DNA from 2 places in the Afipia carboxydohydrogena genome. Region 2 is predicted to be linked to the other one. Evidence: riboswitches for the same ligand, from Rfam matches in the RefSeq annotation. Region 2 holds a riboswitch; the other holds the start of a gene.
What was found. Region 2 has a riboswitch for S-adenosylmethionine ahead of AFIC_RS14880 (O-succinylhomoserine sulfhydrylase). Riboswitches for the same ligand answer to the same signal wherever they lie in the genome.
Positions count from the first base shown of each region.

Region 1: it holds a riboswitch for S-adenosylmethionine, as region 2 does, so the genes downstream of both, metX (homoserine O-acetyltransferase MetX) here and AFIC_RS14880 (O-succinylhomoserine sulfhydrylase) in region 2, are expected to answer to the same signal.

Region 1 is NZ_CP113162.1:725,205-729,616, forward strand. It holds gene hisC (histidinol-phosphate transaminase) at 1-999, opposite strand, end outside; gene AFIC_RS03470 (chorismate mutase) at 1,018-1,866, opposite strand; SAM riboswitch at 2,006-2,085, shown strand; gene metX (homoserine O-acetyltransferase MetX) at 2,144-3,352, shown strand; gene metW (methionine biosynthesis protein MetW) at 3,354-4,007, shown strand; gene AFIC_RS03485 (TIGR02594 family protein) at 4,201-4,412, shown strand, end outside.
Region 2 is NZ_CP113162.1:3,069,064-3,073,475, forward strand. It holds gene AFIC_RS14865 (hypothetical protein) at 1-203, opposite strand, end outside; tRNA gene AFIC_RS14870 (tRNA-Gly) at 378-451, opposite strand; gene AFIC_RS14875 (2'-deoxycytidine 5'-triphosphate deaminase) at 536-1,678, opposite strand; SAM riboswitch at 1,741-1,820, shown strand; gene AFIC_RS14880 (O-succinylhomoserine sulfhydrylase) at 1,893-3,095, shown strand; gene AFIC_RS14885 (SGNH/GDSL hydrolase family protein) at 3,151-4,086, opposite strand; gene AFIC_RS14890 (SGNH/GDSL hydrolase family protein) at 4,089-4,412, opposite strand, start outside.

The DNA.
Region 1 (4,412 bases), 930 kb from region 2:
GGCCGCGACCGCGCGCAGGATCAGCCCGCGCTTTGTGAGGAAAGCGTCGGCATCCGCCGCCGTCTTGCCCAGCGTGGTCGGGAAGTGGATCAGGATGAAATTCGCCGCACTCGGCGTCACGGTGAGGCCGAGCTTTGAGATTTCATCCGTCAGCCATGCGCGCCATTTTTCATTGTGCGTCTGCGCCGCCTTGTAGTGCTCGGTGTCGGCGAGCGAGGCGATAGCTGCCTGCATCGCGGGTCCGTTCGAATTGAACGGATCGCGCACGCGGTTGACCACGTCGATCAGGTGGCTGGGCCCGAAGATGAAGCCGAGGCGCACGGCGGCGAGGCCGTGGATCTTCGAGAAGGTCCTCGCCATCACGGTGTTGTCGGTTTCCTTCACCAGTTCGATGCCCGCTTCATAGTCGGCGTTCGAGCAGAAATCGGCATAGGCCGCATCCAGCACCAGCAGCGTTTGCGGCGGCAGATTTTTGCGCAGCCGCCGCACTTCGGCGGCGGTCACATAGGTGCCGGTGGGATTGTTCGGGTTGGCGAGCCAGACGATTTTCGTGCGCGGGGTGACGGCTTTGAGAATCGCGTCGACGTCGGCGGTGAAGTTTGTCTCCGGCGCGACGACGTTCGTCGCGCCGTTGCTCATGGTCGCGATCGGATAGAGCAGGAAACCGTGCGTGGTGTGGATCGCCTCGTCGCCGGGGCCGAGATAGATGTTGGCGATGGTGTGCAGCAATTCGCCCGAGCCGACACCGCAGACGACATTGGCGGGATCGATGTCGAACGCGCGGCCGATGGCCTCGCGCATGAGGCGCGCCGAGCCGTCCGGATAAATCTCAAGCCCTGCGGCTGTCCGGCTGAATGCCTCCACCGCCTTCGGCGAGGGACCCAAAGCCGCCTCGTTCGCCGACAGCTTGAACACGCGCCCATGCATGCCCGCGCCGCTCTTGCCGGGCACGTAAGGCGCGATATCGAGAATGCCGGGCTTCGGCACGGGGCGGGACATTGTGGGCTCCAGAAAAATTCAGGGCGCGGCGGTGCCGGCCGTGGGCACCCTATAGCGCGTTGCGTGGCCGCCGACGAGAGCGGATGCCCGCACGGCTGCGCCTGCCTCGGTCAGGGCAGATATGATCTTTTCGACGCCGTCGGTGTGGGCGACCGACACCAGCAGCGCGGCGGTGCCCGATGCGGCGTCCGCGACCGCCAGCACGTCGGACAAGGGCGAGAGGGCGCGGGCGGCGGCCGGGCTCCAGCCGTTGACATGCAGGCTCCAGGTCTCGATCTCGGTCACCAGCGCATCGTCCGCCACACGGGAGATGACGAAGACCGGCATCGCGGCCGGATGGTCGGCGCGCTCGACGAACGGCAGCCGCGCGATGATCTTCGGCGCGCCCGGCTGTTCGAGGGCGCTCCACCACGGCGTCTGGCTCGATGTGGCCGAGACCAGAGCGAGATCGCCGCGCGATTTCGCGACCGCCTCGACGGCCGCGCCTGCGTTGAAATGAGCGAGGAACGGGACCGTGAAACCGAAATGGAAGCGCGCGCTGTCGCGCATGGCGCTTTCGCCCGACGATAGGTCGGCATGCACGGAGAACGGCGCCTGCACGTAAGTGAAAGTCGAGATGATGACGCGCCAGATGCTCTCAACGGTGTCGAGCGGCAGGATGCCGTGATGCCGCGTCACGAGACGGCGCATCATGTCCGCCTCGCGCGCGGGGCGAAACGCGGAGCCGACCTCCTGTGTCTGCTTCACGCGGATCAGGCGGTCGATGATATCGCCGCGCCGCATCAAGAGCGTGTGCACCTGCTCGTCGATCGTATCGATCTCGTGGCGCAAATCCTGGAGTGAAATGGGGGCAGGTGTATCGGGCATGCAGACAGCTTTCGCGACAGGGGTTCTGATTAGGAAAGACGGTGCCCGAAAGCAAAGAAAACCTTCATGCTTAACGGCGGTTGGCGGCCATGCACCCGCCCGATGCGTCTTGACGGGCTAGGGTCGCAGGACTATTTTTCCTGTGTTCCGTGGTCATTTGAGCCGGCCGGCTTGCAGCCACGTTAAAGAATTCGCTAAACAGGCCGGGGACATGTGATCCCGGCCGAACAATTGGTTCAGGCCGGTTTTTTTGGGCCTGAAGGGTCCGGGAGAGACGATGTCCGACGTTGCAAGCCGACAACCGGCCGGCAAAAAACCCACCCGCAGCGAGGAGCGCGCGCGCGAGGCGGACCATCCGTCGTCGCCGTCTGTCGTGTTCGGCGCCGACAAGCCGCTGCATCTCGATTGCGGCGTCGATCTCTCGCCGTTCCAGATCGCCTATCAAAGCTACGGCACGCTCAATGCCGACCGTTCCAACGCGATCCTGATCTGCCACGCGCTCACCGGCGACCAGCATGTGTTCAACACGCATCCGGTCACGGGCAAGCCCGGCTGGTGGCAGACGCTGGTGGGGCCGGGCAAGCCGATCGATACCGACCGCTATTTCGTGATCTGCTCGAATGTCGTCGGCGGCTGCATGGGCTCGACCGGGCCGTCCTCGACCAATCCCGCCACCGGCAAGCCGTGGGGGCTGGATTTTCCGGTCATCACCATCCCCGACATGGTGCGCGCGCAGACGATGCTGATTGATCATCTCGGCATCACCAAACTGTTCGCGGTGGTCGGCGGCTCGATGGGCGGCATGCAGGTGCTGCAATGGGCGACCGCGTATCCCCAACGGGTGTTCGCGGCGCTGGCGATCGCCTGCGGCGCGAAGCATTCGGCGCAGAACATCGCCTTCCATGAATTGGGCCGTCAGGCGGTGATGGCCGATCCGGACTGGCGGCAGGGGCGATATTTCGAGCACGGCACGCATCCGCGACGCGGCCTCGGCGTCGCGCGCATGGCCGCGCACATCACGTATTTGTCTGACGCGGCGCTGCATCGCAAGTTCGGTCGCCGTTTGCAGGACCGGGACGAACCGACTTTTTCGTTCGACGCCGATTTCGAGGTGGAAAGCTATCTGCGCCATCAGGGCTCGTCGTTCGTCGAGCGCTTCGATGCCAACTCCTATCTCTATCTCACCCGCGCGATGGATTATTTCGACATCGCCGCCGATCATAACGGCGTGCTGGCGGCGGCGTTTCTCGGCACGCGGACGCGCTTCTGCGTGATCTCGTTCACGAGCGACTGGCTGTTTCCGAGTTCGGAGGCGCGCGCCGTGGTGCATGCGCTGAACGCGAGCAGCGCGCGCGTCTCCTTCGCCGAAATCACCACCGACAAGGGGCACGATGCATTCCTGCTCGACGAGCCTGAATTCTTCGCGATCTCGCGCGCCTTTCTGGAAGCGGCCGCGAGCACGCATGGCCTGAATACTGTGAGCTGACATGAACGCGCCTGAATTTTTCCGCCCGACAGCGCAACTCCCGAAGATCGACGGCGTTCGCGGCGATCATCTTCTGGTCGCTGAAATGGTCGCGCCGGGGTCCAAGGTGCTCGACGTCGGCTGCGGCGAGGGCGATCTCTTGCAATTGCTGGAAGCGCGCGGCGTCGACGGGCGCGGGATCGAACTGTCGCGCGAGGGCGTCAACAGTTGCGTCGCCAAGGGCCTCGCGGTGGTGCAGGGCGACGCAGACACCGACCTCGACAGTTATCCCGACGACTCGTTCGATTACGTGATCCTGTCGCAGACGTTGCAGGCGACGCGGCAGCCGCGCAAGGTGCTGGAAAATCTTTTGCGCATCGGCAGCCGCGCCATCGTCTCGTTTCCGAATTTCGGTCACTGGCGGATGCGGCTGCAATTGCTGGTCGGCGGGCATATGCCGCGCACCGAGAATCTGCCCGCGACGTGGTACGACACGCCGAACATTCACTTCTGCACCATCAAGGATTTCGTCCAGTTGTGCGACGAGATCAACGTCAGGATGGAACGCGCGGTGGCGCTCGACCTTTACGGAAGGCCGCTGCGCCTCAACGCGCCGTGGTGGTTCTGGAATATGTTCGGCGAGCAGGGGGTGTTTCTGCTCACCCGGCGCAATTAATCTGAGCGGCCAAAATAGGGCATTTCCGCGATTCTTTCGGATGTGAGGGCCGGAAGTGCCCCCAGTCTGCCCGCATGGCGAATACCTGTCATGCGCTGACATATCGTGCCGTCTTCTCGCCACATCGAAAGGGGTCTTACGCGCCATCTCGCGCTGCGTGCGCGAAATGTCTGCGTAAAGGAACCTTCGAAGAATGAAACGATCCACGACTTTTTCGCCGTTGCGTCTCGCAGCCTGTGTCATGTGTACGGTTGCGGTTGCGGTTGCGGTTGCGGCGATCACCAATCCGGCTGAGGCGCGTCCGCGCCATCACGGCAGGCATCACGTCAGCCAGCATCACGCCCACAAGCATCATGCCCATCGCCATCATGTGCGCCACAGCGCGCGCTGGGGCGCATTCCGGGC
Region 2 (4,412 bases):
ACGGCACCGAGCACGATGGTGCAGGCCGAGGCGCACAACCCGTCGATCACGACGGTTTCGCCGGACGTGCGGAGACCCTGATATTTGTCGACATAGGTGCCGATGCGCCCGCCGCGATCATCGGCGATGCGGACCACCGCATGGCTCGCGGTCAACCCGGCCAGCAGCAACACGCCCGCCAACAATCCGGTCACGAATCTCATCGTCGCGTCCCCCGCCCGGCTGTGTCAGCAAGGCATCGACAGCGTGTTGCGAGTCCGGAGCTTTGTCCAGATCGCCCTTCTCAGGCGCGGATGATTTCGATGCGGTGTTGCACGGCGGATGCACTCCGGCGGAACTGCGTGGCCGAAGCGTCACGGATGGAACGCAAGAGGAGATGGAGCGGGCGAAGGGAATCGAACCCTCGTATGCAGCTTGGGAAGCTGCCGTTCTACCATTGAACTACGCCCGCGAAGTCCGTTCCACCATCGCCCAACCGTCCGGATTTTGCAAACCTGACGGCAGCGGGACGGAGCCGCGTTAACCAAACGCGCCTTCAGCCCGGCGCGCGGAAATGCTTGGAGAGCTTCAGCCCCTGGCCCTGATAGTTCGAGGCGATGCGGGTGCCGTACAGCGTCTGCGGCGGCGCCAGCATCTTTTCATAAACAAGACGGCCGACGATCTGGCCGTGTTCGAGAATGAAGGGCACCTCGCGCGAGCGCACCTCGAGCACCGCGCGCGATCCCTGCCCTCCCGCGCCCGCATGGCCGAAACCGGGATCGAAGAAGCCCGCATAGTGCACGCGAAATTCGCCGACCAGCGGGTCGAACGGCACCATTTCGGCGGCATAGTTCGGCGGCACCTGCACGGCTTCTTTCGAGGCGAGAATGTAGAACTCGCCGGGATCGAGGATCAGGCTGCCGTCCGGCCGGGCGCGGATCGGCTCCCAGAAATCGTCGACGGCGTAACCGCCGCGCCGGTCGATATCGACGACGCCGGTGTGACGCTTGGCGCGGTAGCCGACGAAACCGTCCGAGCCTTCTCCCGACAGATCGACACTGACCGCGACGCCGCCGGTCAGATCGGCGTTATCGCAATCGACGAGAGGCTCGCGCTGATGCAGCGCTTCGAGTTCGTCGTTGTCGAGGAGCGGCGCGCCGGTGCGGAAACGGATCTGCGACAGCCGCGATCCCTGCCGCAGCAGCACCGGAAATGTCTTCGGGCTGATCTCGGCATAGAGCGGGCCGTGATAGCCCGCGCCGATCATGTCGAAGCGCCGCGTGCCGTCCGCGATCACGCGGGTGAACACATCGAGCCGCCCGGTCGAACTTTTCGGATTGGCCGACGCCAGAATCGATTGCGGCAGCGCGAGGCTTTCCAGCAGAGGGACGATGTAGACGCAGTTGGTCTCCAGCACCGCGCCGTCGGAAAGATCGACCTCATGCAGCTTCAATTCGTCGATGCGCTCGGCGACCGTGACATCCGGCCCCGGCAGGAAGCTCGCGCGCACGCGATAAGCCACCTCACCCAGCCGCAGGTCGAGGCTCGCGGGCTGAATCTGGCTCTCCACGAACGGAAACGCCGGCAGGATCAGGCCACTCTCCTCCATGGCCGCGATCATGCGATCGGGCAGAATACCGTTGGCGTTGGCGGGGAGAGAGAAGGCCAAATCCGGTCCCCTCGGGAGTGAGCTATGCATGGGCATTTACCCCGTTATCCGATGGGCTGCTTGACGGAAAGAGCCGTGCGGATTAAGCCTCGGACTTATCCCGTGGTGATTTGGGCCGGCCGGCTTGCAGCCACGTAAAATAAGTCGCTAAACAGGCCGCGGACCTTGTGCCCCCGGCCGTTGGATTTTTTCCAGGCCGGTTTTTTGCGCCTTGTTTCCAGGCAAGACGCCATTGGAGGTCCGCATGTCCGACACAAAAAGCGATCTGAATTCATCCCGTTACCGCCCCGAAACCCGCCTTGTCCACGCCGGAACGATCCGTTCGGATTTCGGCGAGATGTCGGAATCGCTGTTCCTGACGCAGGGTTTCACCTACGAGAGCGCGGAGGAATGCGAAGCCCGCTTCAAGGGCGAGAAGCCCGGCTTTCTCTATTCGCGATTCTCCAATCCCACGGTTGCGATGTTCGAGCGCCGCATGGCAGCCCTTGAAGGCGCCGAAGCCGGGCGCGCCACCGCGACCGGCATGGCCGCGATGACCACCGCGATGCTCGCGCCGCTTCAGGCCGGAGATCATGTCGTCGCGGCAAGGGCGCTGTTCGGTTCGTGCCGCTACGTCATCGAAACGCTGCTGCCGCGCTACGGCATCACCTCCACGCTGGTGGATGGCCGCGACCTCGACGCCTGGCGCAAGGCGATGCGCCCCAACACCAAGACGTTGTTTCTGGAGAGCCCGACCAATCCCACGCTCGAAGTCGTCGATATCGCGGAAGTGGCGAAGATCGCCCATCAGGGCGGCGCGCGTCTCGTGGTGGACAACGTGTTCGCGACGCCTCTTTACCAGAGCCCGCTCGCGCTCGGCGCCGATGTGGTGGTCTATTCCGCGACCAAGCACATCGACGGTCAGGGCCGCTGTCTCGGCGGCATCATCCTGTCGTCGCAAGAGTTCATCATGGAGCACATCCATAATTTCTTCCGCCAGACCGGGCCCTCGATGTCGCCGTTCAACGCCTGGGTGCTGTTGAAGGGACTCGAGACGCTCGGCGTGCGCGTCAAGGCGCAGACCGAAAGTGCCGCGAAGATCGCGGACTTTCTCGCCACGCATCCGAAAGTGACGCGGCTGATCTATCCCGGCCGCGCCGACCATCCGCAGGCCGATGTCATCAAGAAGCAGATGCGCGCGGGATCGACGATGATCGGCTTCGAGGTGAAGGGCGGCAAGGAAGGCGCATTCCGCGCCCTGAACGGTTTTCAGGTCGCCCGCATTTCCAACAATCTCGGCGACTCCAAGAGCATCGTCACCCATCCCGCCACCACGACGCATCAGCGTCTGACGCCGGAGGAACGTGCCGAGCTTGGTATCGGCGACGGTTTTATCCGCTTCTCGGTCGGCCTTGAACACGTCGACGATCTGATCGAGGACGTTCAGGGCGCGCTGGAAAAAGTCTGAGGCAAGCGCGCCGCCATTCAAAAAGCCCGCCGTCTGGCGGGCTTTTTTCATGCCCTCACATCGGCCTGAAGCTCATGACGCTTCCCGGCCTTTCGGTGCCGGGTTCGGCTTTGGCTTCCCCGACCGATTTGATGATGGTGTCGCCGAGCAACTGGGCGAAGCAAGCGTATCCCCAATCGTTCATGTGCAACCCGTCGGAGATCGAGAAACTCTCGAACGGCAGTTTCTCGTCCTCATGCCATTGCCGCATCACCTCGAAGCGCGGGAAGACCGAGACATGACGCAGCCGCCCGACTTCGCGGATCAGCTTCACCATCTTGTTCGCGCCTTCCTTCTTCGCGGTCACGGCGGGAACGTATTGCGGATCGATCAACACCACGTCGGCACCCCTAGCCTGTATCCTTGTGATGCCAGACTCGACCAACGCCGCGATGCCGGAACTATCCTCACCACGCACCACCGTATTGGTGCCGAGCTGCCAGATCACGAGATCCGGATTTGAATCGAGCACGCTCGATTGCAGACGCTCGACCATCTGCCGCACCTCCTGACCGCCCATGCCGCGATTGATGACGCTGATGCGCGCCCTCGGATATTTTCGCCGAAGCTGTTCGGCCAGACGGCTCGGATAGGTGTAGGTCGATGCGGTCGAACCGTAGCCCGCGGTGGACGACGATCCCAGCGCCACGATGGTGATCGGCTCTCCCGCATTGAGCTTGCGCGCCACGCGCGGCAGCGAGGCGGAGACCGCCCCCGCGCCTTTCGGCGGCAGGCACGGAATGCGGGTCAGAACATCGCCGGCCCGGCTCGCGGCATTTTTCGCGGCATCGATCGCCTTGCCGGGAAGGCTGCGCCTTGCAGGCGCCCCATCGGTTGCCGCCATCGGCGTCTCCGACTGCGCGAGCGTCTCGCCCGCGGCAGGACACGGCGCGCTCGCAAGGATACCGAGCAGCCCTACAGCCACGAGCAATTTGCAATGGCGCTGCCGCATCGTCAGCGCACCCCGAGCTCGGCCGGGTTGATATGCGCGGCCTCGATCACGAGCTTGGACAGCGCGCGCCCGAGGCAATCATGCACCCGCGCGGCAACGCCGATGCTGTGGGCCTGCGCGAACAGATCGAAGTCTCCCGCCTCGCTCCAGGCGCGCATGATCGAAAAACGATCGAACAGCGGCGCACCATGCTCCTGCGCCACGACGCGCAGCGTATCGTTGTAGTTGGTCGCCGCCAGCACCGTTTCCATGCGCGGGCTGTATTGCAGATTCATCAGGATGACGTCGGCATCCGCCTTCTGCACAGCGGCCAGGCCGGTATCGAG